DNA from 3 places in the Microbacterium sp. SORGH_AS_0969 genome. Region 1 is predicted to be linked to each of the others. Evidence: predicted binding sites of a transcription regulator. Region 1 holds the regulator's gene; each other region holds the start of a gene.
The links. Region 1 encodes LexA, which represses DNA repair genes until DNA is damaged. Its sites were predicted from a motif close to TCGAACANNTGTTCGA; they were not measured.

Region 1 (9,425 bases):
CGGCCACGAGATCGTCGTGTTCAACAAGGCCGACCTCGTCAGCGACGATGATCGCCTCGTGCTGCGCGGGCTCGCCCCGAGAGCGCACTTCGTCTCGTCGCGCACGGGAGAGGGCATCGATGAGCTTCGCGCCGCGATCGAGGAGGCCCTCCCGCTTCCCGCCGTCGAGGTGCAGGCCGTCGTTCCGTACGACCGCGGCGACCTCGTGTCGGCGGTGCACGAGAGCGGCTTGATCGTGGCGCAGGAGCACCGCGAGACCGGAACCTTCCTGCACGCGCACGTGGGTGCGCGACTGGCGGCCGAACTCGAGCCGTACGCGGCCTGACCCCGGGATCCCCGTGCTTCGGCGCGGGGGTCCCGGCCCTCACGGGGCCTCTCGACGGTGGAGCATCGGGGCCGCGCGCGCCCGCGGGACGTGCCACGCTTCGAAGGTGTCATCACCCGACCCGCTGCTCTTCGCGGTCGAGTCCCGCGCCCGTCGGGACGGCTGAGCCTTCCGGCACGTCGAGGTGCGATGCCCGGCGGGGATGCCGGCGAGCCCCGGTGGTCTCAGCCGAGATCGAGTGCGGGGACCCCCGGTGTCTCGAAACCGAACACGGCGCCCAGGAACCCGAGTTCGCGCTCGAGCGAGTCGATCACGGTCTCCGCGCGGCGGAAACCGTGTCCCTCGCCCTCGTAGAGCACGTACGCGTACGGCACGCTGTGGGCCGCCAGGGCGTCTCGGATCGCCTCGGCCTGCGAGGGAGGGACGACCCGGTCTTCTGAGCCCTGCAGGATGAGCAAGGGAACACGGAACCGCTCGGGATGGGTGAGCGGGGATCGTTCGATGTAGACGTTCTCGGCGTCGGGGAGAGCGCCGATGAGCCCGTCGAGGTAGCGCGCCTCGAAATCGTGGGTGTCTTCCGCCAGCGCGCGTGCGTCACCCACGCCGTAGCGGGAGATGCCGGCCGAGAACACGTCGGTGTTCGTCACCGCGGCGAGCACGGTCCAGCCCCCGGCCGAGCCGCCGGCGATGGCGAGGCGATCAGGGTCGGCGAGTCCCGCGTCGGCGAGAGCGGACGCTGCGGCCGCGACATCATCGACGTCGACGACACCCCACTGCCCCTTCAGACGATCCCGATAGGCGCGGCCGTAACCGGTGGAACCTCCGTAGTTCACGTCGAGGACGCCGATCCCGCGGCTTGTGAAGAACGCCGTCTTCGCCGAGGGAGCCGGTCCGACGTGCGAGGTGGGACCCCCGTGCACGAGAACGACGTACGGCGGGCGCTCGTCGTCCGGGGCAGTGACCTCGGGATTGGTCGGCGCGTAGGCGAAGGCGTGCACGGTACCGTGCGGCCCCTCGGTTTCGAGGGCGCGGGCCGTCGGCATCCATTTGTCTCCCCATGAGCCCGCTCCGCCCGTGACGAGATCGACGCTGCCGGCGGCGAGGTCGACGAGCCAGAGACCCGAGCGGCCGCCCGCGTCGGACCCCGACACCAGCACCCGCGTACCGCGTGCGTCGTCGACCGCGGCGCCCGACACGGCGGGGACCTCCAGCGGACGGACCCCGGACGGGGCGATCTCGACGACCTCGTCGCCGCCGTCGGTCCGCACGGCGACGATGCGGCCGTCGTCGGTGGCGCCGAACCACCGTGTCCCGAGCACCCAGAGCCCACCGCCGGTGTCGGCGTCGGCGGGGGCGACCGCCTGGGCGTCGCCGTCGAGGGGGTGGCGGAACAGGTTCCACCGACCGTCGGGGTCATCGGCGTAGAGCAGTTCGTCGTCGCCGATCCAGACCGGTTGCAGGAGGAGCGCGGTTCGCGCCCCCGGCGATGTCGCGCACCGTGCCCGTGTCGAGGTCGGCGACGCGGATGATCGTGGCGTCCCACGGCATGTCGGGGTGGTTCCACGCTACCCAGGCGAGGCGTCGTCCGTCGGGCGACAGCGCGGGCTGGGCGAGGAAGTCGCTCCCGGCGGCGAGGACCTCGCCGGCCCCCTCGCCATCGACGGCGATGCGGACGATCGCGCGCGCGGGGACGCGGTCGGAACCGTGGGTCTCGCGCACGGCGAGGAGGACGCCGTGCTCGAACCGGAGGCCGCCGTGACGCACGGCCTCGTCGGCGGGGGTGAGGGGGCGCGCCGTGCCGCCCGGTCGGAGCGCGTACACGCGCTGGTCGGTCTTCTCGACGTAGAACAGCTCGCCGTCGTCGGATGCCGTCCACGCGCCTCCGCCGTACTCGTGCACCGCCGAGCGGGCGTTGGCGGGAGCGGGGAGCACGGTCTCGATGGTTCCGTCGGCGCGGCGCCGTTTCACCGCGACGCGCCCCGCTTCGGCGGGCACGGACTCGCCCCACCACACCTCGTCAGCCACCAGCCGTGCGCCGTCGATACGCGGCGAGGACTGCGCCACCGACTCGGGCGTGATCGGTGACGGCCAGGAACCGTAGGGGAGGGTGTCTGCCATGCATCCACTCTAAGGAGGGGCGCCGACACCCGTCTCGCCCGTCCTCACTGCGAGACGGTGCGCTTCTGCAGGCCCAGACTTCCCACCCAGTCGCGGATGACCTGGCGCTGCGCATCATCGCACGTGTAGCCGTAGCCCACGCTCACTTCCCAGTAGGAGGAGCTGTCGATGGGCACCACGTGGTCCAACGTCCATCCGTCGAGGAAGGTCAGCGCGTAGCAGTCCGCCATCGTCTCCGCATTCCCTCCGAAGGCGGTGAGCGCGGATGCCGTGGCTTCGGGGTTGGTGAACTGCAGCACGTGCGAGTACTCGTGGTACGCGACCCCGGTGCGCATCCAGTCCGTCAGTGTCGAGGTGTTGCGGGTGTCGCTGCTGACGTGGACGACGAAGGGATCCGCGCTCGAGACGCAGGCCATCGCCTCGAGGCCGCACGGGCGGTTGCTCTCGTCGTACGCCATGGTCACCCACCCGTGACCGAGCGAGTCGAGCGCGGCTTCCCACGGGCTCCCCGTCGCGTTCGTCGAGCCCACGGAGCGCGCGGCCTCCACGCGGTTGGCCAGCTTCGTCGTGAACATCTTGACGTCGGTGATGTCACGTTCCATCGTCACGACGCTCTCGCGGTGCGCCCAGGCGCTGTGGGCGAACCCCTCGACCTCGCTCCAGGACACGAGCGACGCGTACGGGAGGCCCACGAGCGGATCGATCGTCGCGTAGAGCTCCTGCATGGCCGCGCCGAACTGCTCCTTGCGATCGAGCTGCGCCCGCTGCTCCTCGAGCTCACGCTGCTGGTCGTTTATCTGCTGCTGTTGGTCCAGGATCTGCTGCTGGGATGCGGCGAGTTGCGCGCTGAGCCAGAAGAACCCCGCACTTGCGGCGACGACGAGCAGTGCGAGGCCCGAACCGAGGATGACGGTGCTCCGGCGGGGCCGCGACCGGGGGGCGGGCGGGTGGTCCTCGCCGGGAGCGCGTGTCTCGGTGGGTGCCGGTGCCGGCTCGGCGGCACCGAGGGCGGTGGGTGCCGGGGCATCACCCTCGGCGGAAGAAGGGTCGCCAGGGGCGGGGTTGGTAGACACGGGGCTCGCTTCCGATTGCGCTTTCGGTCATGGTAACGGCCGGATGCGGCCATCCGTCGTCGCCGCAAGATCGCCGGGCGTCGGCTTCGGATGCGCAGCTGTTCGGCCCGTGCGCCGTGCGACGATGACGCCCACCGCGAGGAGGAGGGCCCCCGCGCCGAAGACCACGCCGGACGACCCGACGAGTGACGTCAACAGTTGGCGGACGATGGCGGCGACGCCCGCGGGATCGAGACCGCCGGCGGCGGCCGTCCTGGCGACGACGGTGGGCGCCACAGCCGCACCGATCAGAAGGACTCCGGAACCGACGACGATCGCCAGTCCGGTGCCGATGATCGCACGTCCCCGTCTCTGTTCGACGAGGGCCCCGCCCGCGAGGAGGACGACCGCCAAGGCGGGTAGCAGCACGCCCGCCGCGGTGGCGAGGGCGTAGCCGGGGCGCAACATGCGCAACGGCGCGCCGTCGCCGACGATGACCACGTGGTCGACCCTGGGGATGAGAGCCGCCACGGGGGAGCCCTGCAGACTCAGTTCGTCGGTGATCGCCGACACCACCCCGCCGACCTGTACCCCGAGGCCGTCCGGAGTCAGCACGATGATGCCGCCGCCGTCCGACGTCGCTCCGAACACGAGAGCGCGGTGGGAGGTGTGCACCACCGCGGGCCAGACGCTCGAGAAGCGGTCCGAGTGGACCACTTCCGTCACGGCGCGCTCCGTGAGCGAACGCGCCGCCGCCGCGGTCGGGCGGCCGAGCAGCTCCAGCGCCCGCGCCGCAGCCGGTGGCGCCGCGGCGTCGGGCACGGACGCGTCCAGGGATGCCGTGATGGCGCTCGTCGCCTCGTCGATCACGAGGCTCTGCACTCGTGGGTCGGCGGCCAGGGGGGTGAGCGTCGCCGCGAAGGCATCCTCGTCGACGAGCTGAAGTCGCGCCCACGCCGCGACGAGGGCCAGAGGCACCGTGAGGACCGCGAAAGCCAGTAGAACGACGGATGCGACGGCACGGATCCTCAGCCGGGTGTTCGGTGTGGCGCTGCCGAGGATCGGCGCGAGGGAGAGGTGTCCGTCAGGCATGGCGTCATTGTGGCGGGTCGGGCCTTGCCGCGGAGGCATCACGGCGCACCGGACTCGCCACCGGGAGGCGCTGACGGAGGCTGTCAGACCGCGCGCAGCACCGCCACGACACGGCCGAGGACGACGGCTTCGTCGCCCAAGATTGGCTCGAACGCGCTGTTGCGGGGGAGGAGCCACGTGTGGCCGTCACGGCGGCGGAAGGTCTTGACCGTCGCCTCGCCGTCGAGCATCGCCGCGACGATCTCGCCGTTCTCGGCGGTCGCCTGCGAGCGCACGACCACCCAGTCGCCGTCGCAGATCGCGGCGTCGATCATCGAGTCCCCCGACACCTTGAGCATGAAGAGCTCCCCCTTGCCCACGAGCTGGCGGGGGAGGGGGAAGATCTCCTCCACCTGCTGGTCGGCCGTGATGGGAACCCCGGCGGCGATGCGTCCGACGAGAGGGACGAGGGCCGCGTCACCGAGCGCCGGCGCGGTGTCGGCCGGGTTCTCGGCGGCGGCACCGGGCAGGTCGATGAGCACCTCCATCGCGCGCGTCTTGCCCGGGTCGCGGCGCAGGTAGCCGCTGAGCTCGAGCTGATTCAGCTGGTGGGTGACGCTCGAGAGCGACTTCAGTCCGACCGCGTCGCCGATCTCGCGCATGCTCGGCGGGTAGCCGTGCCGCGCGATGGAGCGCTGGATCACCTCGAGGATCGCGAGCTGCTTGTCGCTGAGGTTCTTGCGCCGCCGGGTCTGCGGCCGTTCGCGGCCGGCGGCGGTCGTCGCGTCGGTCATCTGAGCTCCCCTCGCGCCGCGCATTCTGCGGCGGAAATTCGAATGTCGGAGGTTGGTGATGAGGTCTCCGTGTCGAAACCGTATCCGGTGGACGACCCGAATGACACGGAGCCTCACGCGTGTCGCGTTCGATTCGTCTGCGATCACAGCCGGTGTTGACACTCGAAAGTATCGAAGATAGATTCGGAATACAGATTCGCACCACCGCCCTCCCGGCCGAGGGTGGGGTGCGAATCTCTCCCCACCAAGGAGCACACCATGAGCAGCATCACCATCACCGCCCCCACCACTCGCCTGCGTCTGACCGCACGTGGTCGCCGTGTCGTGGCGTTCCTCGCCGCGCTTCCCGTGGTGGTCGCTCTCGCCATCGCCGTCGTCGGCGGCGGGTCCGCGCTCGCGTCGAGCGAGAGCGGTGCCCCGAGCGGCTCGTTCGCCGAGATCACCGTGATGAGCGGCGAGACCCTCTGGTCGATCGCCGAAGACGTGGCTCCCGAGGCTGATCCCCGCGATGTCGTGGCGCAGATTTCGCGCCTGAACGCCCTCGATGGCGGAGCGGTCTCGGCGGGCCAGCGCATCGCCATCCCCACCGAGTACCTCGCCGCGCCCTGAGGCGTCGGCTGATCGTCGCGGCGGCCTACCATTGGTGGGGTGACTGTGCGCCTCGACGACCTCCCTCTTCGCGATGATCTCCGCGGGATGACGCCCTACGGCGCTCCGCAAGCGGCTCTGCCCGTGGCCCTCAACGTGAACGAGAACACGCACCCCGTTCCGGCGGAAGTGGCCGACGACATCCTGGATGCCGTCGCCCGGGCGCTGCGTGACGTCAACCGGTATCCCGACCGGGAGTTCACCGGGCTCCGTGAGGCCTTCGCCGGCTACCTCGGTCACGGCTTGACGCCCGAACAGATCTGGGCGGCCAACGGCTCGAACGAGGTGCTTCAACACATCCTGCAAGCCTTCGGCGGGCCCGGACGGACGGCCATGGGCTTCGCGCCGACCTACTCGATGTACCCGATCCTCACGCGCGCGACCGGGGCGCGCTGGATCGCGGGAGAGCGCGCGCACGACTTCACGCTCAGCCCCGAGTCGGCCACGGCCCAGGTGCGGGAGCAGCGTCCCGACATCGTGTTCCTGTGCGCGCCGAACAACCCCACGGGGACGCCGCTTCGACTGGACGTCGTCGAGGCGGTCTACGACGCGACCGACGGGATCGTCATCGTCGATGAGGCGTACCAGGAGTTCGCGCCCCGCGACGAGCCGTCCGCCGTCACTCTGCTGCCCGGCCGTCCTCGACTCGTCATCTCGCGCACGATGAGCAAGGCCTTCGCCTTCGCCGGTGCACGCGTGGGTTACCTCGCCGCCGATCCGGCCTTCGTCGACGCCCTGCGCCTCGTGCGGCTCCCGTACCACCTGAGCGCCCTCACCCAGGCCGCGGCGACGGCGGCGCTCGGCCACGCCGACACCATGCTGTCGATGGTCGACGAGATCGTCGCTCAACGCGACCGGATCTCGGCCACGGTGTCGGCGCTCGGCTACTCGGCGCACGAATCGTGGACCAACTTCGTGCTCTTCGGCGGTGTCGACGACCCCGCCGCCACCTGGAAGGCGTTGTACGACCGCGGCGTCCTCATCCGCGACGTCGGCATCGCGCACCACCTGCGCGTCACGGCGGGCACGGCCGACGAGACCACCGCGTTCCTCGATGCCCTCGCCTCGGTAGGATCGCGGTCATGACCGGCCCCGCCACGCCCCGCACCGCTTCTCTCACACGCGAGACGAGCGAGTCGCACATCGAGCTCGAGCTCGACCTCGACGGACGCGGTGCCAGTGACATCCAGACCACGGTCCCGTTCTTCGATCACATGCTGACGGCGTTCGCCAAGCACTCGCTGACCGACCTCCGCGTGCGCGCCACCGGCGACACGCACATCGACGCACACCACACCGTCGAAGACACCTCGATCGTGCTCGGTCAGGCGATCCGTCAGGCACTCGGCGACAAGTCGGGCATCGCGCGGTACGGCGACGCCCTGGTCCCCCTGGACGAGGCGCTCGCTCAGGCGGTCGTCGACATCAGTGGCCGCCCCTACCTCGTGCACACGGGTGAGCCCGCGGGCTTCGAGCACCACCTGATCGGTGGTCACTTCACGGGCTCGCTGGTTCGGCACTCGTTCGAGGCGATCTCGATCCACGCGGGTCTCACGGTGCACGTGCGCGTCCTCGGGGGGCGTGATCCGCACCACATCGCCGAGGCCGAGTACAAGGCACTCGCGCGCGCGTTCCGCCAGGCGAAGGCGCTCGACCCGCTGGTCGACGGCATCCCGAGCACCAAGGGAGCACTGTGACATCCAGGCCGCTCGTCGCTGTCCTCGACTACGGTTCCGGCAACGTCCACTCCGCTGTCAAAGCCCTGATCGAGGCCGGTGCCGATGCGCGACTGACCTCCGACCGCTCTCTGCTCCTGGATGCCGACGGTTTGCTCGTCCCTGGTGTCGGCGCGTACAGCGCCGTGATGGGCGCGCTGAACGAGAGCCGCGGCGGCGAGATCATCGACCGCCGTCTCGCCGGCGGTCGCCCGGTGCTCGGTATCTGCGTGGGCATGCAGGTCATGTTCGAGCGCGGCATCGAGCGCGGGGCCGACACCGAGGGCCTGGGGGAGTGGCCGGGTACCGTGGCCGAGCTCGAGGCCCCGGTGCTCCCGCACATGGGGTGGAACACCGTGGCATCCGGAGCCGGTTCCCGCCTGTTCGACGGGATCGAGAACGAGCGCTTCTACTTCGTGCACTCCTACGCAGCGCAGGAGTGGTCGCTCGAGGTCACCCCGCCGTTCCCCGAGCCCGTCCTGACCTGGTGCACGTACGGAGCGCCGTTCCTCGCGGCGGTCGAGAACGGGCCGCTGTCGGCGACGCAGTTCCATCCCGAGAAGTCGGGCGAGGCCGGCATCCGGCTCCTCGCCAATTGGATCGACGGGCTGCGCACGACTACTGTGTGACCTCGTGCCCAGGCTCGGCGAGATGCGCCGACGGGCCCGAGGAGCCATGAACGATTTCGCGTCCACGCCCGAACTTGTGCTGCTTCCGGCGGTCGATGTCGCCGACGGCAAGGCCGTCCGCCTCACCCAGGGAGAGGCCGGTACCGAGACCAGCTACGGCGACCCCGTCGACGCCGCGGCGGACTTCGCACGCCAGGGCGCGCAGTGGATCCACCTCGTCGACCTCGACGCGGCTTTCGGTCGAGGCAGCAACGCGAACGTCATGCGCAAGGTCATCAAGCAGGTCAAGGGTGTGCAGGTCGAGCTCTCCGGCGGCATCCGCGACGACCGTTCGCTCGAAGCGGCACTCGAGAGCGGCGCGAGCCGCATCAACCTCGGCACCGCGGCGCTCGAGAACCCCGAGTGGGCAGCCGACGTCATCAACCGCTACGGCGAAGCGATCGCCGTCGGTCTCGACGTCCGCGGGACCACGCTCGCGGCGCGCGGCTGGACCCGCGACGGCGGCGACCTCTGGACCGTCCTCGACCGCCTCGAGGACGCCGGCTGCAGCCGCTACGTGGTCACCGACGTCACAAAGGACGGCACGCTCCGCGGCCCCAACATCGAGCTGCTGCGCGAGATGACGCAGCGCACGCCGAAGCCGATCGTCGCTTCGGGCGGCGTGTCGAGCCTCGACGACATCGCGGCGCTCCGCGAGCTCGTGCCGCTGGGCGTCGAGGGCGCGATCGTCGGCAAGGCGCTCTACGCGGGCCAGTTCACGCTGGCCGAGGCACTGGATGTCGCCGGACACTGACGATCCGCACGGCGCCCACGCGCACGGTGCCCACGCGCACGGCGCCCACGCGGATTCGGCCGGTGTCCCATGGGAGGGGCGCAGCTTCCAGGCCAATCCCCACTCGGGAGACGACGGCTCGGCCGACCCCGCGTTGTTGGCGGCCCTGCTCGCGTTCCGCGCGGGGGAGGGCGACGCACGCGCGGTGGTCGACGCCTACCGCGAAGCGCGCCTGCTGATCCCCCTCGTCGCCGAGAAAGGCGATCACGGCGTCGGGGCGCACGGACTCGAGGTCGACAAG
Region 2 (9,425 bases), 3.0 Mb from region 1:
TCACGCGCTCGGCGTGTGGCTCCCCACCGCGACCCTCGCGGCGCTCCGCCTCGAAAAGAGCGGCCACCGTTTCGACCGGCTGCCGCTCACACCGGCCGAACTGCGCGCGGCGCTCGACGACGCCCCGGCAGGGTCTGCCGCGCCCGCAGCGGGCTCGGCAGACGCTCCTCAGCCGCAACCGCGCCGCGGCGACGTCCTGGTGCGCGTCGAGGGGCTGCGACTCTCGCGCGGGCGCACGCCCGTGCTCCACGGGGTCGACCTCGAAGTGACGACGGGCGAGTTCGTCGCCGTGGTCGGCGCGAACGGCGCGGGCAAGACGACGCTGGCCCAGGCGATCGCGGGCGTCCTGCGTCCCCCGCGCGGGACCGTACGGGTCGACGGACTCGACGTGCGCCGCGTCGACGCGCGCACCCTGTCGCGGCACGTGGGGTTCGTCTTCCAGAACCCCGAGCACCAGTTCATCGCGACGACGGTGTTCGACGAGATCGCGCACGGCCTGCGGGCGCAGCGTCTCGACGGTCGCCGCCTCGACGACGCCGAGGTGCGCCGGCGCACCGACGACCTGCTCGTCCGCTTCGGTCTGGCCGACAAGGCCGGCATCCATCCCTTCCTCCTCTCCGGCGGCCAGAAGCGACGGCTGTCGGTCGGGACGGCGCTCGTCGGCGGTGCGCGGCTGCTCGTGCTCGACGAACCGACGTTCGGGCAGGACCGCGCCCGCGCCGACGAACTGCTCGCGCTCCTCGACGACCTGCGCGAGGAAGGCACGACGATCATCGTGGTGACGCACGACATGCAGGTGGTCGCCGAGCACGCCGACCGGCTGATCGTCGTCGACGGCGGGCGCATCGTGGCGGACGGCCCCACCGCACATGTCTTCGCGGACGACGCGCTCCTCGCGCACGCGGGGCTCCGGCCCCCGCCGCTGCGCGAGGCGTTCGCCGGACTGGAAAGCCATCCCGAACTCGCGGCGATCACCCGTCTGCGCGACCTCCCCGGCGGTGCGGGATGACCGCGGTCGCGGAGGTCGCCGCTCGCGCAGAGGAGCGACGCGGCCTCGCCGTGCTGAATCCGCTCGCGAAGTTCGCCGGGCCCCTGCCCGCGATGATCGCCCTCGTCTTCGTCCGCGACCTCGCGAGTCCGCTCGTGTTCCTCGCTCTCGCGTACGTCGTGCTGCTGCTCGGCGCTCGTCTCACCCGGCGGGTGATCGGCATCCTGATCGCCGTGATCCCGGCCGCGACCGTCGTCGTCGCCGTCGGGTTCGCGCTGTGGGTCGACCCCGCGCGCGTCGAGGGCACGAGCGAAGTCCTCCGCCTCGGCGCGTGGGCGATCACGGAAGGCGCGCTGGCCATCGGCCTCGCCACGGGACTGCGTCTCGCGGCGATCATGGCCCTCGCTTTCATCGGCGGGCTCACGACCGAGGGCTCCGACCTGGTCCGCGCGCTCGTCCAGCAGCTCCGCGTGCCGTACCGGGTCGGCTACGCGGCCCTCGCAGCGATCCGGTTCGTCCCGCGTTTCGGGCACGAGCTCGCGGTTATCCGGCAGGCGCACCGCGTCCGGGGCGCGCGCGGCGGGGTGCTGTCTGCACCCGCACGGTGGGCGGGATACGTCGTCCCGCTCCTCGCCGGGGCGATCCGGCACGCCGAACGCGTCGCGCTCGCGATGGACGCCCGCGCCTTCGGCGCCCACCCCGACCGCACCGAGCGCCACCGGGTCCCGTGGCGCCGACGAGACACGGTGTTCGTCGCGCTCTGCTGGGCGGTGTCGGCCGCGGTCTTCGTCGTCGTGCGTCCGTTCTGAGCGTTTCGCGCGCCAAAGCCGCGGCATCCGTCCCCCTAGACTCGGGGAAACCTCAGGAGAAGCCATGCCCCGGCGCCGTCGCACCGTCGCGCAACACGCTCGTCTGCGCTCCCCTCACCCGTTCACGCAGCTGGTCAAGCTGCTTGCCGTCGCGGCCACGGTCGTGCTCGTCGCGGTCGCCGGCGTCACGGCGTATACCGCGGTCGATCTGACCTCGGAGTACGTCGCCGAGGCGGTCGTGGTCGAGAACCAGCCCGCCATCCCGCCCGACCTCGGGCAGCTCGAGGGCGGCGTGAACATGATGGTCGTCGGCATCGACGCGTGCGAGGAGCAGCTGAAGGCCCTGTTCGGCGAGCGGTGCGAAGGTCCGGATGCCGAGGGCCAGCTGAACGACGTCAACATCCTGCTGCACATCTCCGACGCCCCACGCCGGGTGACCGTCGTGTCGTTCCCGCGCGACCTGCTCTTCGAGGCCCCGGCGTGCGACACCCCCGACGGAGGTCGCTGGGGCGGTGGACCCGTGCAGATCAACGAGATCTCCTCGTACGGCGGGCTGTCGTGCGTCATGACCGCGGTGTCCGACATGAGTGGGCAGCAGGTGCAGTTCGGCGCGATGGTGACCTTCGGCGGCGTGATCGAGATCACGAACGCGATCGGCGGTGTCGAGATCTGTCTCGCGAGCCCCATGCGCGACGAGAACACGGCGATCGACTGGCCCGCCGGCCCCCGCACGATCCAGGGTTACGAGGCGTTGCAGTTCCTCCGGACGCGCTACGGCGTCGGCGGCAGCGACCTCGCGCGCATCAGCAACCAGCAGCAGTACATGTCGCGCCTGGCACGCAAGCTCGTCAGCGAAGAGGTGCTCTCCAACCCCGCGACGGTGTTCCGTCTGGCATCCACGGGACTGCGCAACGTCACGCCCACGCAGAGCCTCACCAATCCGCTCACGCTCGTCCAGATCGCGTCCGCGGTCAAGGACGTGCCGTTCGAGGACATCGTGTTCGTGCAGTACCCGACGGTGACGGCGAGTTCCGACGCGAACCGGGTCGAGCCGAACTACGCCGCGGCGCAGGTGCTGTGGGACGCGCTCTCGGCGAACCAGGGGATCGAGGTCACCGGCGCGGTGGGCGCGAACGACGGCGTCGTCGCGGAGCCCGCGCCCGGCGAGACCGCGGCGCCGACCGACGCTCCCGAGGTCGAGCCGGGCACCGTCGACCCGGCCACCGGGTCCGTCGCCCTGCCCGAATCGATCACCGGCTCGAGTGCGGCGCAGCAGACCTGCAGCAACGGCGTCGTGAACTGACGCGCGAGCGCACGCGGGTCGGTTTCACGCGCGGGCAGGCGCCACGCGCGCCACTCGGACGCCGCGAGCCGCAGCCGTCAGTACGTCGGCGCGGCCGGGAGGTTGAAGAAGGCCTCGAGGGTCGAGTACCCGCCGTCGTGGTACGCCTGGGCGAGGTCGGGCCCGATGTACCGCAGGTGCCAGGCCTCGGGCTCGTAGCCCGACACGCTCTCCTGCCCGTCCACGTAGCGGACGATGAAGCCGTACTCCCACGCGTGATCGCGCACCCACGCGCCCTGCGACGAGCCGGCGATGTCGTCGAGCGACCCGCACGAACCGCTGCACGGCACGATGTCGACGGCCATTCCGGACTGGTGTTCGCTGTACCCCGCGCGCGCGCTCTCGCGGTCGGCCGCCTCGACGCCGCCCACCGCGACGCGACCGGCGTAGGTCTCTTGCTGCGTCGCGTACGAGCGGAAGGCGCTCAGGTATCCGATCTCACCCGCACCCGCATCGTCGGCTGCGCGCACGAGTGACGACAACGCTTTCGCCGCCGACGAGCGCATCGCGCTCTGCTCCAGCGCCCGCACGCCGTCGGGCATGACGAGGTCGTCGGGACGCCAGTCGACGGGGTCGTAGGGCCGCTGCTTGTTGACCACGACCCACTGATGCGTCGGATCGCTCAGCGAGACGCACGGGGCGATCCCGGATGCCACGGCGTCACGGAACTTCGCTCCCCCACCGGCCGCGGCGATCGCCGCTCCGTCGTCCTTCGCGGCGAGAGCGGCGGTGAATGCGGGGTTGTCGCAGGGCGTCGCGGCCGCGGGGGCGGCGGCGAGGGTGGGGACCGGCAGCCCCTCGGCGGGAACGGCCGGGGGTCCCTGCACCACGGCCACCGCGTCGGCCCCGGCGGCGTTGGCCGGACCCGCGGCATCCTGTCGTCCTCCGGTGGCGGCGGCACCGATCGCGACCGCGCACGCCGCGACGACGACGATCCCCGCGGCCGCGACCGCGAGACGTCGACGCAGAAGGAGTGCGCCGAGGGCCGTGCGCGGGCTCTCTTCTTCACGCCGCGCACGTCGCGTGAGGGGCTGGTCGGAGGGGACGTGCTCCTCGAAGGTGGACCGGCGGGGGCCGGAGTCGGCCTCGGCGATCGGGATGGCCGCCGTCGCCCGACGCTCGGCCTCCGCGCGCGCGGCGCGACGGGTCGGGAACGTCGGATCGGAGGAGTTCATTCACCCCATTGTCTCCCGAGCGCTCGCCCGGGTCGACCCGGGCGGGGGCGCACTCGGTGAATCCTCGGTTGCGACCCGACGAGGTCGGGGGCACGCTGGGAAGACCGTGTCCCGATCCGAGGAAGAGGAGCACCCATGCTCGACGACGACGATCGCGACCTCATGCGCGCTGTGCGCAGCTACCTGAAACACGTCGAACGACTCGCCGCCACCGAAGCCGCCGGTGAACGCACGCCCCTGGGTGTCGCGCTCAGCGAGCACTTGGGCGTGGACGCCGCGTCCGTGCCCGTCCTGACCGAGACCGTCCCGCCCCACCGGCTGGTCGACGCCGACATCGCCCTCGACGAGCTGACGACCGCGGGCGGTGGGACCCTCCTGGGCGTCACCGGCGGAGAGCAGCGTCTGCACTCTTCCGTCGCCGACCTGATCGCCAACGCGCACACCCGCTTCGCCCCCGGGCCGGTGTCGTACGAGATGCGGGCGACCGGACCGCACACCGAGCGTCGCGTGGTGGCCTTCGGCGTTCGGCTGCTGTCGTTCGCGGGACACCCGATCGTGGTCGTGCAACGCGGTGCCTCACCCCGCCACGGTGAGCAGACGGCCCGTCTCGAGGTGCTGAGTCCCGATCAGGATGCCGCGACCTCTCTCATCGCCGAGCTGCGGCGCCTGATGGTCGAACGCAGCGTCCTGAAGGGGCGCGTGCTGTCGTTCGTGCCGACGGAGTACGGCCACGACGCGGGCGCGACGTTCCTCGAGCGTCCCGACGTCCGCGCCGACGACATCGTGCTCGAGGAGGGGGTGCTCGAGCGGGTCGTCGAGCACGTGGTCGGCGTCGGCGAGCACCGCGAGGCCCTTCGCGCGGCCGGACAGCACCTCAAGCGCGGTGTGCTCCTCTACGGCCCGCCGGGGACCGGCAAGACCCTGACCGTTCGGCATCTCCTGACGCGGACCCCCGAGACGACGGCCGTCGTCCTCACCGGGTCGAGCATCCGTTTCATCGCTGCCGCCGCCGAGATCGCCCGGACCTTCCCGCCGTCACTCGTCGTGCTGGAGGACATCGACCTCGTCGCCGCCGACCGCGGATACTCGCCGCAACCGATTCTCTTCGAGGTACTCGACGCGCTGGACGGCCTCGAGGGGGATGCCGACGTCGCGTTCGTCATGACGACGAACCACGTGCACATCCTCGAAGAGGCGCTGGCCGCCCGGCCGGGTCGCGTCGACCTCGGCGTCGAGATCCCCCTGCCGGGACCGGATTCCCGACGCCGGCTCTTCCGCCGTTACGCCGCCGACCTGCCGCTGTCGGATGGAGCACTGGATGCCGCCGCCGCCCGCGCCGAGGGAACGACGGGGTCGTTCGCGAAAGAGCTGATCCGCCGCACGGTCCTCCTCGCCGCGGTCCGCGGGGACGGCACCGCGGTCACCGACGCCGACCTGGAGACGGCCCTGGACGATCTGCTGTCGTCGGGCGCCGCTCTCACGCGACTGCTGCTCGGGGCGCGGATCGGTGGCGACGACGCGACCGAGCCGCCGGAGTTCCACCACGGAGCCTCGTACCACCCCTGAGTGGGGGTGCACGGACCCGGGCGGTGCGCGGAGCCGTGCCACGGACCCCGGGGTGCGTGGACCCGGACGGTCGCGCGGAGCCGCGGCGGATCAGGAGATGAAGTCGAGGGCGATCCGACCGGCGTAACCGAAGCCGACGACGACCGTGAAGAGCCCGGAGACCAGCAGCAGACCCGGGTGGGCGAGACCGATGACGACGCGGCGCGTCCGCGGCACCTCGGCGAGCATGCGGTCGGGGATGCGGTGCGACGACGGGACCGCCGCCCACCCGCGCAGGCGCGCGAGGTAGCTTACGCATCGCAAAACGAGCGCGGCCCACAGGATCACGATCACGGTGGGGACGATCGTCGCGAAGATGCCCGCCGCCTCGTCCCACGCGACGTCGGGATCGGGTCCCGCGTCGGCGGTCAGCTGGACGGCGACGGCGGCACCGACCACGACCGACCCCATCCACAGCACGACCGCGCTCATCAGCCCGACGAATCGAGACGCGAAGTGTCCGAGGATCGACTCCTCGTATTCGAGGTGGGTGCGCGGCGTCTGCGAGAGCACGAGGAGGGTGGCGAGCAGCGACGGCAGGACGAGGCTCGCCGAGATCACCAGGCGGAGACCGTGGGGGAGGTCGAAGATGTTGCACACGACGATCAGCACAGCCATCGCGCCGACCCAGATCCACCCGGCCGCGGTGGGGTGCTCGCTGACGAATTGCGGATGCAAGGGCTCGAGCCGCCGCCCCGACCGAGCGAGCAGTCGCTCACCCCTGACACCTGAGCTCACAGGCCCGCCCTTCCGCCGGTCCGCCGCATGGGCGTGCTCTCACTCTAACCCTGCGAACGGCGGACGGGTCGTCGCATATGTTCGATACGCGACGCTTTCACCTTGCGCATCATTCGAATCTGTGTTCGACTGCTTTTATGAGGTGGCAGGGGCAGCAACTGGGCGTCGACGATACCGCCGCGCTGCCCGGCATGGAGCGGATGGACGGACTCGTCCGCTCGGTGACCACGCCGGAGTTCGCGGGGATGACCTTTCACGAGGTGCTCTGCAAAAGCGCACTGAACCGCGTGCCCGGCGTCTCGGCGATGCCGTTCGACTGGACGGTGAACCCGTATCGGGGCTGCACGCACGCATGCGCTTACTGTCTGTCCCCCGAAACGCTGATCCTCCGCGCCGACGGCCGCCACGTCCCGCTGTCCGAGCTTCGCGTCGGCGACGAGATCATCGGAACAGAACAAGGACCGACGTACCGTCACTACGTCCGCACGACCGTTCTGGCGAAGTGGTCGACGCGCAAGCGCGCGCACCGGGTGACCCTCGCGGACGGTACCGAGATCGTCGCGAGCGGCGACCACCGGTTCCTCAGCAATCGCGGATGGAAGCATGTGACGGGGGCGATGAGCGGACGCGACCAGCGTCCGCATCTCACCGCGATGAACCGACTCCAGGGGTTCGGCACGGGAGCCCGTGCGGGCGCTCCGACCGAGGGCGCGGACTGGAGGCGCGGCTATCTCACGGGCATGGTCCGTGGCGACGGAATGCTGTTTCACAAGAGTTATGACGACGGCCGTCGAGTGCGCCACATCCATCGATTCCGGCTCGCACTGGTCGACCGCGAGGCGCTCGAACTCACTCGCGTCCTCCTCGACGAGATCGAGGTGCCCACGTCGGTGCGACCGTTCGTCGTCCCCCACGGTCGACGACCCATGACGGCACTGCACACCGCCCGACGCGAAGCCATCGCACGCCTCGAAAATTTCATCGCGATCCCGCAGGACCGTTCGACGGAGTGGCTGGCCGGGTTTCTCGGCGGGATCTTCGACGCCGAGGGCTCGCACTCCCGAGGCATCCTCCGCATCTCGAACGCCGATGCGGAGGTTCTCGACCTCATCGACGAGGGGATGCGCGCATTCGATTTCGACGCGGTGAGGGAGCCGCTTCGTCCCAATGGCGTCACGAGCATCCGACTGAGAGGCGGTCACGCAGCGCGCGATCGGTTCTTCGGCATCGCCCGGCCCGCCATCACCCGCAAGCTCGATCTGATCGGCGGGGCCGTCAAGACCAGTTCAAACCTCCGGATCACCTCGATCGACGACCTCGGGCACGAGATCGACATGATCGACATCACGACCGGGACGGGCGACTTCATCGCGAACGGCGTCGTCAGCCACAACTGCTTCGCCCGCAAGACGCACGAGTACCTCGACCTCGATTACGGCAGCGACTTCGACTCGCAGATCGTCGTGAAGGTCAATGTCGCCGACGTGCTGCGCACCGAGTTGCGCCGGGGATCGTGGACCCGCGAGCCGGTCATGCTCGGCACGAACACCGACCCGTACCAGCGCGCCGAGGGCCGCTATCGCCTCATGCCCGAGATCATCGGCGCCCTCACCGAGAACCGGACCCCGTTCTCGATCCTCACCAAGGGCACGTTACTGCGGCGCGATCTGCCGCTCCTGTCGGACGCCGCCCGACAGGTGAAGGTGTCTCTCGCGATGTCTATCGCCGTCTTCGACGACCACCTGCAGGGGTCGATCGAACCCGGAACCCCCAGCGCTGAGGCGCGACTCGAGACCGTGCGCGCGGCGACCGCGGCGGGCTTCCGCGTCACCGTGTTCCTGATGCCGATCCTGCCGCACCTCACCGACTCGATCGACGTGCTCGACGACGCACTGGCCCGCATCCGGGCGGCCGGTGCCGCGCGCGTGGTCTACGGAGCCCTGCACCTCCGCCCCGGCGCCAAGCAATGGTTCCTCCAGTGGCTCGAACGCGAGCATCCGCACCTCGTGTCGTCGTACCGAGGGCTCTACCCAGGGGTCTCGGTCTCGGCCCCCAAGGCCTACCGCACATGGCTCGGCAAGCGCATGCGCCCGCTCCTGCGGATGCACCGCCTCGACGGCTGGGACGAAGACGACCACCCCCGCGGGCGACCGCAACCAGGACTCGCCGCGCGCACGCCGACGACCAGCAGCCTCGGGCCGGTGCGCGGCACCGGGGGCTCGGCATCCGTGAGACCCCGTGTCGCCCCCGCGAGCGAGCCGACGCTGTTCTGAGCGCGCGGGACTCCGAACGCACGAGACCCCCGCCGCGGAGAGCGACGGGGGTCTCGGGAACGGCCGGATCAGGACGTGACGTCGGCCAGCTGGCGACCCGAGATCTCTTCGATCAGGTCGTCACCGAGTTGCGCCGGCTCGAAGGGGGCGTCGATCTCGGCGCGGTCGAGCAGCTCGGTCATCCGTCGCTGACGCTGACGCGTGATGAGGGTCACGACGGTGCCGCTGCGACCGGCGCGGCCGGTACGGCCTGAGCGGTGCAGGTACGTCTTGTACTCGTCGGGCGCGTCGGCCTGGATGACCAGATCGATGTCGTCGACGTGGATGCCGCGGGCGGCGACGTCGGTGGCGACGAGCACGTTCACGCGACCCGAGGTGAGCTTCTCGAGGTTGCGCGTGCGCTTCTGCTGGTTCAGGTCGCCGTGCAGGGCGACCGCGGCGATCCCGGCCTCGTCGAACTGCTCCGCGAGCATCTCGGCGTACGCGCGGGTGCGG
Region 3 (9,425 bases), 1.7 Mb from region 1:
GACGAGGCGATCGACATCGTCAACGCGATCGAGTACGGCCTCACCTCCGGTCTGCACGCGCTCGACTCCGGCGAGATCGACGCCTGGCTCGCGCGCATCGAGGCGGGCAACGTCTACGTCAACCGCGGCACCACGGGAGCGATCGTGCAGCGCCAGCCCTTCGGCGGATGGAAGAAGTCGGCGGTGGGTGCGGGAACCAAGGCCGGCGGCCCGCACTACCTGTTCGGGTTCGGATCGTGGACGGATGCCGAGAACGAGGCCGTTGCGGGTCCGGACGCGCTCGCCGCTCCGGCGCTCGCCGCCGTGCCCGCCGCGGACCGTGCGTGGCTGGCATCCGCTCTCGCGAGCGACTCCGCCGCATGGGCCTCGGAGTTCTCGCTCGCGCGCGATGTGACGGGGCTCGAGTCGGAGCAGAACGTGCTGCGGTACGCGGCGGTGCCGGTGACCGTGCGGGTGGAGGAGGCGTCGGAGACGACGCTGGTGCGGGTCGTCGCCGCGGGGGTTCGGGCCGGTTCCCCGGTCGTCGTGAGCTCCGCGCGAGAACTGTCTCCCGCGGTGCGTGCGTGGCTCGAGGGAGTGAGCGTCGGCTTCGCCGTCGAGGACGCCGCGGAGTGGGGCCGTCGCGCCGCACGTCTCGCGCGTTCGGGTGGCCGCGTGCGCCTGCTGGGTGGGTCGATCGCCGCGGTCGCGGAGGTCACCGGGGGATCGCCATCGGTGGCCGTCTACGCCGGCGACGTCACGCGCGCCGGGCAGGTCGAGCTGCTGCCCTTCCTGCGGGAGCAGGCCGTGTCGATTACCGCGCACCGCTTCGGGACACCGCGGCGGCATGCGGTGCCGCCGCTGGTGTCCGCCGGCTGAGTTCGTGGCGCCGTCGGGTATCGCAGCCGTGCGCGCGCCGTCAGGCGGAGTTCGGTGTCGGCGCGCGGAACCGCGTGGGTGCGCGGCGGCGTGTCGCGTCTCGACTCCGCATGACGGTCCGCCCGTGGTCGCGGGTCAGGCCGTGCCCGAGGCCGTCACCCGCTCGGCCGCACGTCGAACCGAGGCCGGAACGGGCGTCCCCTCCCGCGTCTGAGGCGACGTGACGGGGTCGCCCACGCTCATCCGCAGCGGTAGCGTGCCGGCCCACACCGAGCGGTCCTCACCGTCGTCGTCCTCCTCGACCATCGAACCGGCATTGTCCTTGACGCTGGCCACGGCGAGCGGGATACGCAGCACCATGGTCGCGGCCAGTTCTCGTCCCGTCATCGGTCGCACCTCGAGGCCGCGCCCCGGCATGAGGTGCTCCGAGAGCGTCAGGAGCGCCGCTTCTTTCTCCTCGGCGGGAACCACGGATGCCACCCCGTGCACGACGGCGCACCGGTACCGCATCGAGCTGTCGAACAGGGAGCGCGCGTACTTCAGGCCCATGAGGTGGGTCACCGTGACGCACACCGGCGCGCCCGCGGCGATGCGGCGGAAGAAGTCGCTTCCGGTCGACCCGTGGATGAGGAGGTCGTCCCCGTCGCGGCCGATGCCGATCGGAAGCGCCACGGGGCGATCGTCGCGCACGATAGCCAGGGTGGCGGAGAGGGCGCCGTCGATCACGTCGTACAGGGCCGCACGATCGGTGACCTGGTAGTGGGATTCGCGGCGGACGCGGGTTTGGGCGGTGAGAGGGAGGTCGGTCATTCTCCGAGTTCACTCGATCGACTGGTCTAGTACGTAGACCAATTCGTGCCGTTCCGCGTGGACCAGTGGCAAACTGTCGCGGTGATCTCCCTTGGCATCCTGGATCGGCGCTCCGCCGTGCCCCTGCATGAGCAACTCGCGCACGGCTTGCGAGCCGCTGTTCTGGACGGGCGCGTGAGCGGTGGAGAGCCGGTGCCCTCCACGCGAGCCCTCGCCGCCGACCTGGGGGTCGCCCGGGGAACGGTCGTGGCGGCGTATGAGATCCTCGCGGGCGAGGGCTACCTTCTCGCCACTCCGGGGGGAGGGACGGTGGTCGCCGATCTTGTAACCCGTTCGGCCGAGCGACCCGCGCCGACGGTGGTGCCCGCGGCCGCGTCGGACGATGAGGTCGATCTCAGTCCCGGCCGCCCCCGCACCGAGGGTCTCTCTGACGCAGCCTGGCGCTCGGCCTGGCGGCGGGCGGCCGCCCTCGACCCGGCGTCGGACGTCGACGACGCGCAGGGGTTCCCCGCCCTGCGCGCGGAGATCGCGAGGCACCTCGGGCGCACCCGCGGTCTCGGGGTCGCGGCGGACGACGTCATCGTCACCGCCGGCACCAGCGATGCGATGCTGCTGACCCTGCTCGCGCTCGGATCCGAGCGCGGTCGGGAGCGACTTCGCGTGGGCATCGAGGACCCGGGCTACCCTCGCGTGCGCATGGTCCTTCGGCGTCTCGGTATCGACTCTGTGCCGATCCCCGTACGGGTGGGATCCGGGCTCGATCTCGACGCCCTCGCTCAGCACCGCGATCTCGACGCGCTGATCGTGACGCCGAATCACCACTACCCGCTGGGCAGTCGACTGGATGCCGAACAGCGGGCGGTCCTTCTGGCCTGGGCCGCAGAGGAGAACGTGATCGTCGTCGAGGACGACTACGACAGCGAGTTCCCGCACGGGCGGGCACCCCTGCCGCCCTTGGCGCTCCTGGATCCGTCCCGCGTGGTGCTGATCGGCAGCATGTCGAAGGTCCTAACGCCGGCCGTGCGGTGCGGATGGGTCGTCGCTTCCGGACCGGTGGGCGAGCGGATCCGTGCGACGCGCGAGGACCTCGATCTCCCGGTCTCGCTCGTGCAGCAGCATGCGTTGGCGCTGTACCTCGCCGAGGGGGCGCTCGCCCGCCATACGGCCCGACGGCGGCGCGACTACCGGCATCGTCGGCAGCTGCTGCTCGAGGCGTTCGCGAACGTGCCGGGGGTCGAACTCGTGGCGACGGACGGTGGACTGCACGCCGTGGTCCTGCTCGCCGGACAGGGACTCGACAAGGAACGCGCGATCGTGGCCGGCGTGGCTGAGAGCGGTGTGCGGGTCGAACCGCTGTCACGGTACGCGGCTGGCGTTGCGTCTGCGCCGCTTCCCGCGGGTTTCGTGTTCGGGTACGCCGAGCCGTCGACCGTGGCTCTCATGGAGGCGGTCGCTGCGATGATCGGCGTCCTGCGGGCCGAAGTCGCGGGCAGCGGTGCGGCGGAAAGGCTGAGTGGTCCCTAATCGGGCCGGGTGAGCCACCCCGCCCCGTACAGGATCTCTCGCCCGATGTCATCGGGGGAGCGCCCGTTCGTCGCGATCCGCGCATCGGCGGCGTGTGCGTCGAGCTCCGCGGCCGCGCGTCTGCTCCGGGCGATGTGCTCGTCGACGGACGTGCCCCACTCGCGCCGAGCGAGTCTCTCCGCTGCGGCAGCGTCGGTCGATGTCAGCAGAACGGTGTGGGCCCGCACCTCGCCACCGGCCGCCGCCAGCGCGGCCGACAGGGCCTCGACCTGCGCGATGCTCACGGTGTTCGTGAACAGCAGCCGGTGGTATCCGAGGGCTCGATAGGCGGCCCACATCGAGGTCAGATTGTGCTCAGCGAGAGCAATACCCTCTCGCCAGGGTTCCGGATATGCCTGGTCGAGATTGTCGCCCTCGATGACGGCGTGCCGTACGCCGTGTGCCGCGAGGATTCGCGACGCTTCCGCAGCCACCGTGGATTTGCCCACGCCGGATCGGCCCCCGATGAAGATGACTTCTGTGAGCGGCATGTCCTTCGGTGGGACACCGCCGCGAAGCACGCGCATCATCCCCGAATTATGTCGGCATCGCGCGATCGGTGCGGCGTCGGGGTCGAAAACGTTCCGTCAAAACGGCGCGGCGTCCGGCGGGGTCGAGATTGCGGTGGTGTAGCCCTCGCCCGCTCCGTCTGAATCCGGGAGGAACATGATCCGCGGCGGCGGAGTCTCCGTCACGTGCTGACCCAGCGGACTCCGGAAGCGGAGCGTGCCGTCAGACTCCTGAGTCACGCTCCACGCCGTCTCTGTCTTGAGGGTGTGATGCCGCACGCACAGGTGGCACAGGTTCGTCAGCGTGGTCGCGCCGCCGTGCTGTGCTTCGTGATTGTGATCGAGCTGGCACCGGGTCAGCGGTGCACGGCACCCCGGAGCGCGACAGTGCTGGTCGCGCGCAGCGAGGTAGCGGCGCTGGGCGGCGGACGGGCTGTAACGGTCGACCTCGAGCACCGTGCCCGTGACGGGGTCGCACAGGACGCGATCCCACCCCGGAGCGTGGGCAGCGAGGTGCCGTGCCGACTCCGGGTCGATGGGGCTTCGCCCGGCGACGGCCGCACCCGCGTCGGTGTGCCCGAGGAGCGTCAGCACGGGCACAGTGATCTGGACCTGAGCGCGAATCGCGCCGAGGCCGCCGGGACACGTCGCCTCGGTCGTCGGGTCGATCGTCGGAGCGGCCGTCAGGAGAAGGTCGGCGCAGAGATCGGCCCCGATCTGCGCGAGCGTCCGCTCGTCAGGGGAAACGCGAGGGGTGTCCGCCCGTGAAGGGGTCGCGCGATCGGCCGCTGTCGCGGTGTCACCGGGGAGCCCGCCCGTCGCGAGCTCGTCGGTTCCGCCATCTCCGGCCACCGCTCTGCTCGACGCCCGGATCACCGCGGCCTGTCGGCGCAGACGGTCCCGGATGCCATAGGCCACGGTCGCGGACAGGATGACGCTCAGCTCGGCCATGCCGTCCGCGAGGTCGCGAACGCTCACTCCCCGCGCTCGTGCTGCGCGGGCATGCCGAGTTGTCATCCCCTCCGGCTGAACACTCTCCGCGAGTTCGCGCGCGAAGGCCCGCACGCGCGCCGGGGAGTCTCGTTCCGCGCGGGAGAGAACGACCTCCTCCCACCCTCTTCGCGTCTCGTCGTCATCAATGGCGACCCCTGTCTCGAGCACCGCCTGAACGTGCCGGAGCGTGATGCGACCCGATTCGAGCGCATCGACCGTTGAGCTGAATTTCTCGGTCAGCGTGTACGCGTCGTCGAGCTCTCGCTGGACGGTCAGGTCGTGCGACTTGGTCGCCACCGCGATCTCGAGAGCCGCCGAACGGATCGGCATCTCGCGTTCTCGTGACGCGCGGGAGCCTGCCCGTGCGACCTCTGCGAGTGCGATCTGCATGACCTCTGCTCGCTGCCGGATCAGCGTGGCCTGCAGGCGCGCGACGTCGGCGGTGACCGCGCGGATCTCGGCGACCAGCGCGCGGAGGCGGTCGCCGTCGTCGGGACTCGGCCCCATGGGAGAGGGGGGAGCGAGGAGATCGGTCATGGCTCCACGATAGAAACTATGTTCGAATGTCTCAATCGAACTCACCCCGCTGTCGCGGAATCTCACCCGAGTACGCGCGCGCCGTCGCCGTCGCACTCGAGGCCTCCGACCTCGAGCGCCCCCACCCTCCTCACCCCTCGAGAATCTCCAACGCCGCCATCGCCGCGTTCTGTCCCCCGATCCCGCTCACCGCGCCGCCACGCTGCGCGCTCGACCCGCACAGCAGCACGCGCGAGTGCGCCGTCGCGACGCCCCATCGCGCGGACGGGGTGGCAACGGGCGCAGCAAGCCACGGCCACGACAGTCCGCCGTGGAAGATGTTCCCGCCGACCATGTTGAGCGATTCCTCGAGATCCGCGGTGGTGCGCGCCTCGATGCACAACCGCCCGTCCGGCGCCCGCAGGATGCAGTCCCGCAGCGGCTCGTCGAGCACCGCGTCGAGGGATTGCTGCGCTGCCGCCAATAGGCGCGCGCCGGCCGCGACGGGATCGGTGTCGTCGATGAGGCGATGCGGCACGTGAAGCCCGAAGAGCGTCAACGTCTGCGCTCCGCTCGCGCGCAACTCCTCGCCGAGGATCGACGGATCGGTCAGCGAGTGGCAGTAGATCTCGAGGGGAAGCGGATCCGGCAGCATCCCGCCCGTCGCCGCGACGAAGGCCGAGTCGAGCTGCGTCATGGTCTCGTTGACGTGGAACGTGCCCGCAAACGCCGCCTCGGGTGAGACGGAGCGGTCGCGAAGTCGGGGGAGCCGCGAGAGCAGCATGTTGACTTTCACCTGTGCTCCCTCCGGCTCGTCGACCGAGGTCGGTGTCCCGCCGGCCGTCAGGAGCCGCGCGAGCACCGCTTCCCCGACGCCGCTGAGCACGAGCGAGCCGTAGAAGACCTCGGGTCGATCGGTCACACCGTGCACTTCTCCGTCGGGGGAGACCGACACGACGTCGATGCCCGTGAGGATCTCGGCCCCGGCTTCGCGCGCGACCCGCTCGAGCTCGGCCGTGACGGCGCCCATCCCGCCCACGGGGACGTCCCAGTGCCCGGTCTCGCCGCCGATCACGTGATAGAGGAAGCACCGGTTCTGCGCGAGCGACGGATCGTCCGACGACGCGAAGGTCCCGATGAGTCCGTCGGTCAGCGCGATCCCGCGCACGAGGTCGCTCTCGAACGACGAGCGCAGCAGGTCGCCGAGCGGACGCGAGGTGAGCGCCGACCACAGCTCGTCGTCACCCACGCGGTCCCGAACCTCGTCCTCGGTCGGCAGCGGCTCCGTCATGGTCGGGAAGACCGCGCGCGCCAGCGGCGCCAGACGCTCCCCGAACGCCGCGTACCTCTCGGCGTCGCCGGCATCACCGAGCGTTCGGGTGAACGAGGCGGCGGTGGCCTCGGCATCCTGTGTGTCGATCAGGATCCCGCGCGATGGATCAGCCGGATCCGGCGTGTACGACGAGTACCGCCGACGCCGTAGGTCGATCCGCAGGCCGAGATCGTCGATGATCTTCCGCGGCAGCAGACTGACCAGGTACGAGTACCGCGACAGGCGTGCATCGACCCCCGCCCACGGTCGTTCCGACACGGCGGCGCCGCCCACGGCATCCGACCGTTCGAGAACCACCACCGATCGCCCTGCCCGGGCGAGGTAGGCCGCGGCGACGAGGGCGTTGTGTCCTCCTCCCGCGATGACGACGTCGTACCGGCGAGTTTCCGAAGCGGTCATGCCCCCACGCTAGCGATGACCCCGAATCGCACCGAGGGGGTGGCGCAGTAGCGTGGATGCCATGACCCTCGCCGCGGAACTGCTCGACATCGCCACCCGCATCGCCCGAGAGGCCGGTGACCTCGCACGTCGCCGCCGAGAAGAAGGAGTGACGGTCGCCGCGACCAAATCGGCCGCCGCCGACATCGTCACCGCCGCCGACCGCGAGGTCGAGGCGTTCGTGCGCGCCGAGCTGGAGCGCGTGCGTCCGGGGGACGGGTTCTTCGGAGAGGAGTCCGCGGCCACCGAGAGCGCCACCGGCGTCACGTGGGTCGTCGACCCGATCGATGGCACCGTCAACTACGCCTACGGTATCCCGGCGTGGGCGGTCAGCATCGCCGCCGTCGAGGGCCCCGCGGATCCGGCCGAGTGGGTCGCGCTCGCCGGTGCGGTCTACAACCCCCTGACCGGCGAGATGTTCCGCGCCTCGCGCGGTGGGGGCGCCTGGCTCGGTGACACGCGTCTCGCGGTGACGAACGATGTGGGCGAGGCCGGGGGCCTCGTCGCCACCGGCTTCGGATACGACCCCGCCACGCACCCGCCCACTCTTGCTCAGCTCGGCCGGGTCATGCCCATCGCGCGCGACGTCCGCCGCATCGGGGCGGCCTCGCTCGACCTCGCCTCGGTCGCCGCCGGACGAATGGATGCCTATTACGAGAAGGGCACCAACCCCTGGGATCACGCGGCGGGGGCGCTCCTCGTCGAGGAAGCGGGTGGCATGCTCGGGGGCGCTCCCGGGGGCCGTCCGGGCAAGGGAATGGTCATCGCCGCGGGGCCCGCGTTCTTCCCGCGCCTGGAGGAGCTGCTCGACTACGACAGGTGAGATCGGGGCTGCACTCATGGCATTCACAGTCCCGCCGGGTTAGTCTGTTTACCCGATCGTTATTTTCGCGACCCGAACAAGCGGAAATGGCAAAAGCCCCGAAAGCCCGAAGCCGTCGCGCCTGCGACACGACACGAGAGCCATCGCGCGTTGCCGTCAGAAGCCCCAGAGACTGAGCCCGCCCGCACCCGGCGATCCAGTCGACCCACCGCAGTGCCCGCCTCGACCCCGCAGCTCACGCGGGCCGAGATGCGCCGCCGCACCGCTCCCGCCGTCCTGGATGAATCGACTCCGGATGCCGCCACCCCCAGCGAACCCGCCCCGGTCGATGCCGAGGTGGCTGCCCAGTCGGCCATGGTCGAGCAGGTTGCCGCGGCCGTCGTCGAGACCGTCATCGCCGCGACGATCGAGCCCACGCTTCCTCCCCGCCGACGGTCGAGCCGCGCGGCCGAGGCGACCCCGGCTTCCGAGCAGCGTTCCTCCGAGGCCGGCGTCGAGGTCCTGGCATCCGAGTCCTCCTCCGTCGACGCCGATGCCCTGTCGGTGACCGTCGTCGACGAGCGCCAGTCCGACGAGGGCGACATCGCGGTCATCCTGCAGAGCGCCGAGCCCGCGACCGCGACCACCCCGGTCACGCTGCCGACCTCTCCCATCACTCTTCCCGCCACGCGGCGGACCCGTCGTCGACCCGTGGCCCCCGCGGAGATCGCGGACACCGAGGCGCAGCCTCAGACCGTGAAGCCCGAGGCCGCAAAGCCCGCGCAGGACGCGCCCACGGGCGCTTCTTTCGGTCCCGCCGCGACCACGGCCGCTGACAGCGACGTCGTGGACGAATTCGAGGCGGCCGCCCGCCTCTTCGCTTTCACCGGCGAGCCCTCCGAGCAGTCGGCCCCCAAGGTCGCCGCCCCCACCCAGCCCGTCACTCAGGGACTCCCGGTCGCCGCGGCTCCCCGCACGCGTCGGAACGGCCGCCGCATCGCGGCCGCGTCGTTCTCGGTCGGTGTCATGGGTCTCGTCGGCCTGATGACCGTCGGCATGACCATGCCCGTGAGCGCGCTGGCTTCGGCCAGCGGTACGTCGAGCGTCACGGCGCCCGACACCACCCAGCCCGCGACCGTCACGCTCGCGGCCGGTGACACGTCGGGCGGAGACGTCGGCGACAGCCAGGCCATCCAGGCGTACGTGGCCCCCGCCGAGTCGCAGGCCGCCGTCGTCGACCGCGCCGACGACGGCTACCAGGCGTCGACCTACGCGCAGATGGCCATCGACTCGGGCATCAAGTACCCGTCGAACTTCTACGTCAACAACCCGAACTCGCCCATCCAGTGGCCCTTCGCGGTCGGCGTGTCGATCTCGTACGGCTTCGGCATGCGCGACGGCGGCTTCCACGAGGGCGCCGACTTCGTGCCCGGCGAGGGTGCCCCCGTGCAGGCGATCGCCGACGGAACCGTCCGCATCGCGACCGAGCAGGGCGGGGCCTTCGGCGTCACCGTGCTGATCGACCACGAGATCGACGGTCAGCTCGTCTCGAGCCGCTACGGACATATGCAGTACGGCTCGCTGCAGGTCACCCCGGGCGAGC

Region 2: a site for LexA is predicted at 6,771-6,786, ahead of QE388_RS03940 (intein-containing Rv2578c family radical SAM protein). Genes of this name have one in related genera too.
Region 3: a site for LexA is predicted at 5,281-5,296, ahead of QE388_RS10285 (HNH endonuclease signature motif containing protein). Genes of this name have one in related genera too.

What each region holds. Positions count from the first base shown of each region.
Region 1 is NZ_JAUTAG010000001.1:3,873,333-3,882,757, reverse strand. Features, by position in the region: gene hflX (GTPase HflX) at 1-325, shown strand, start outside; gene QE388_RS18220 (S9 family peptidase) at 550-1,644, opposite strand; gene QE388_RS18215 (hypothetical protein) at 1,739-2,443, opposite strand; gene QE388_RS18210 (hypothetical protein) at 2,488-3,516, opposite strand; gene QE388_RS18205 (hypothetical protein) at 3,544-4,587, opposite strand; gene lexA (transcriptional repressor LexA) at 4,671-5,360, opposite strand; gene QE388_RS18195 (LysM peptidoglycan-binding domain-containing protein) at 5,619-5,969, shown strand; gene QE388_RS18190 (histidinol-phosphate transaminase) at 6,009-7,094, shown strand; gene hisB (imidazoleglycerol-phosphate dehydratase HisB) at 7,091-7,705, shown strand; gene hisH (imidazole glycerol phosphate synthase subunit HisH) at 7,702-8,352, shown strand; gene priA (bifunctional 1-(5-phosphoribosyl)-5-((5-phosphoribosylamino)methylideneamino)imidazole-4-carboxamide isomerase/phosphoribosylanthranilate isomerase PriA) at 8,399-9,145, shown strand; gene QE388_RS18170 (SseB family protein) at 9,129-9,425, shown strand, end outside.
Region 2 is NZ_JAUTAG010000001.1:855,886-865,310, forward strand. Features, by position in the region: partial or broken gene QE388_RS03910 (ABC transporter ATP-binding protein) at 1-1,009, shown strand, start outside; gene QE388_RS03915 (energy-coupling factor transporter transmembrane protein EcfT) at 1,006-1,797, shown strand; gene QE388_RS03920 (LCP family protein) at 1,862-3,100, shown strand; gene QE388_RS03925 (M15 family metallopeptidase) at 3,178-4,314, opposite strand; gene QE388_RS03930 (ATP-binding protein) at 4,450-5,880, shown strand; gene QE388_RS03935 (hypothetical protein) at 5,971-6,597, opposite strand; gene QE388_RS03940 (intein-containing Rv2578c family radical SAM protein) at 6,795-8,930, shown strand; gene QE388_RS03945 (DEAD/DEAH box helicase) at 8,999-9,425, opposite strand, start outside.
Region 3 is NZ_JAUTAG010000001.1:2,213,021-2,222,445, forward strand. Features, by position in the region: gene QE388_RS10265 (bifunctional proline dehydrogenase/L-glutamate gamma-semialdehyde dehydrogenase) at 1-858, shown strand, start outside; gene QE388_RS10270 (pyridoxamine 5'-phosphate oxidase family protein) at 994-1,668, opposite strand; gene QE388_RS10275 (PLP-dependent aminotransferase family protein) at 1,750-3,192, shown strand; gene QE388_RS10280 (adenylyl-sulfate kinase) at 3,189-3,761, opposite strand; gene QE388_RS10285 (HNH endonuclease signature motif containing protein) at 3,819-5,270, opposite strand; gene QE388_RS10290 (NAD(P)/FAD-dependent oxidoreductase) at 5,401-6,981, opposite strand; gene QE388_RS10295 (inositol monophosphatase family protein) at 7,043-7,843, shown strand; gene QE388_RS10300 (M23 family metallopeptidase) at 8,057-9,425, shown strand, end outside.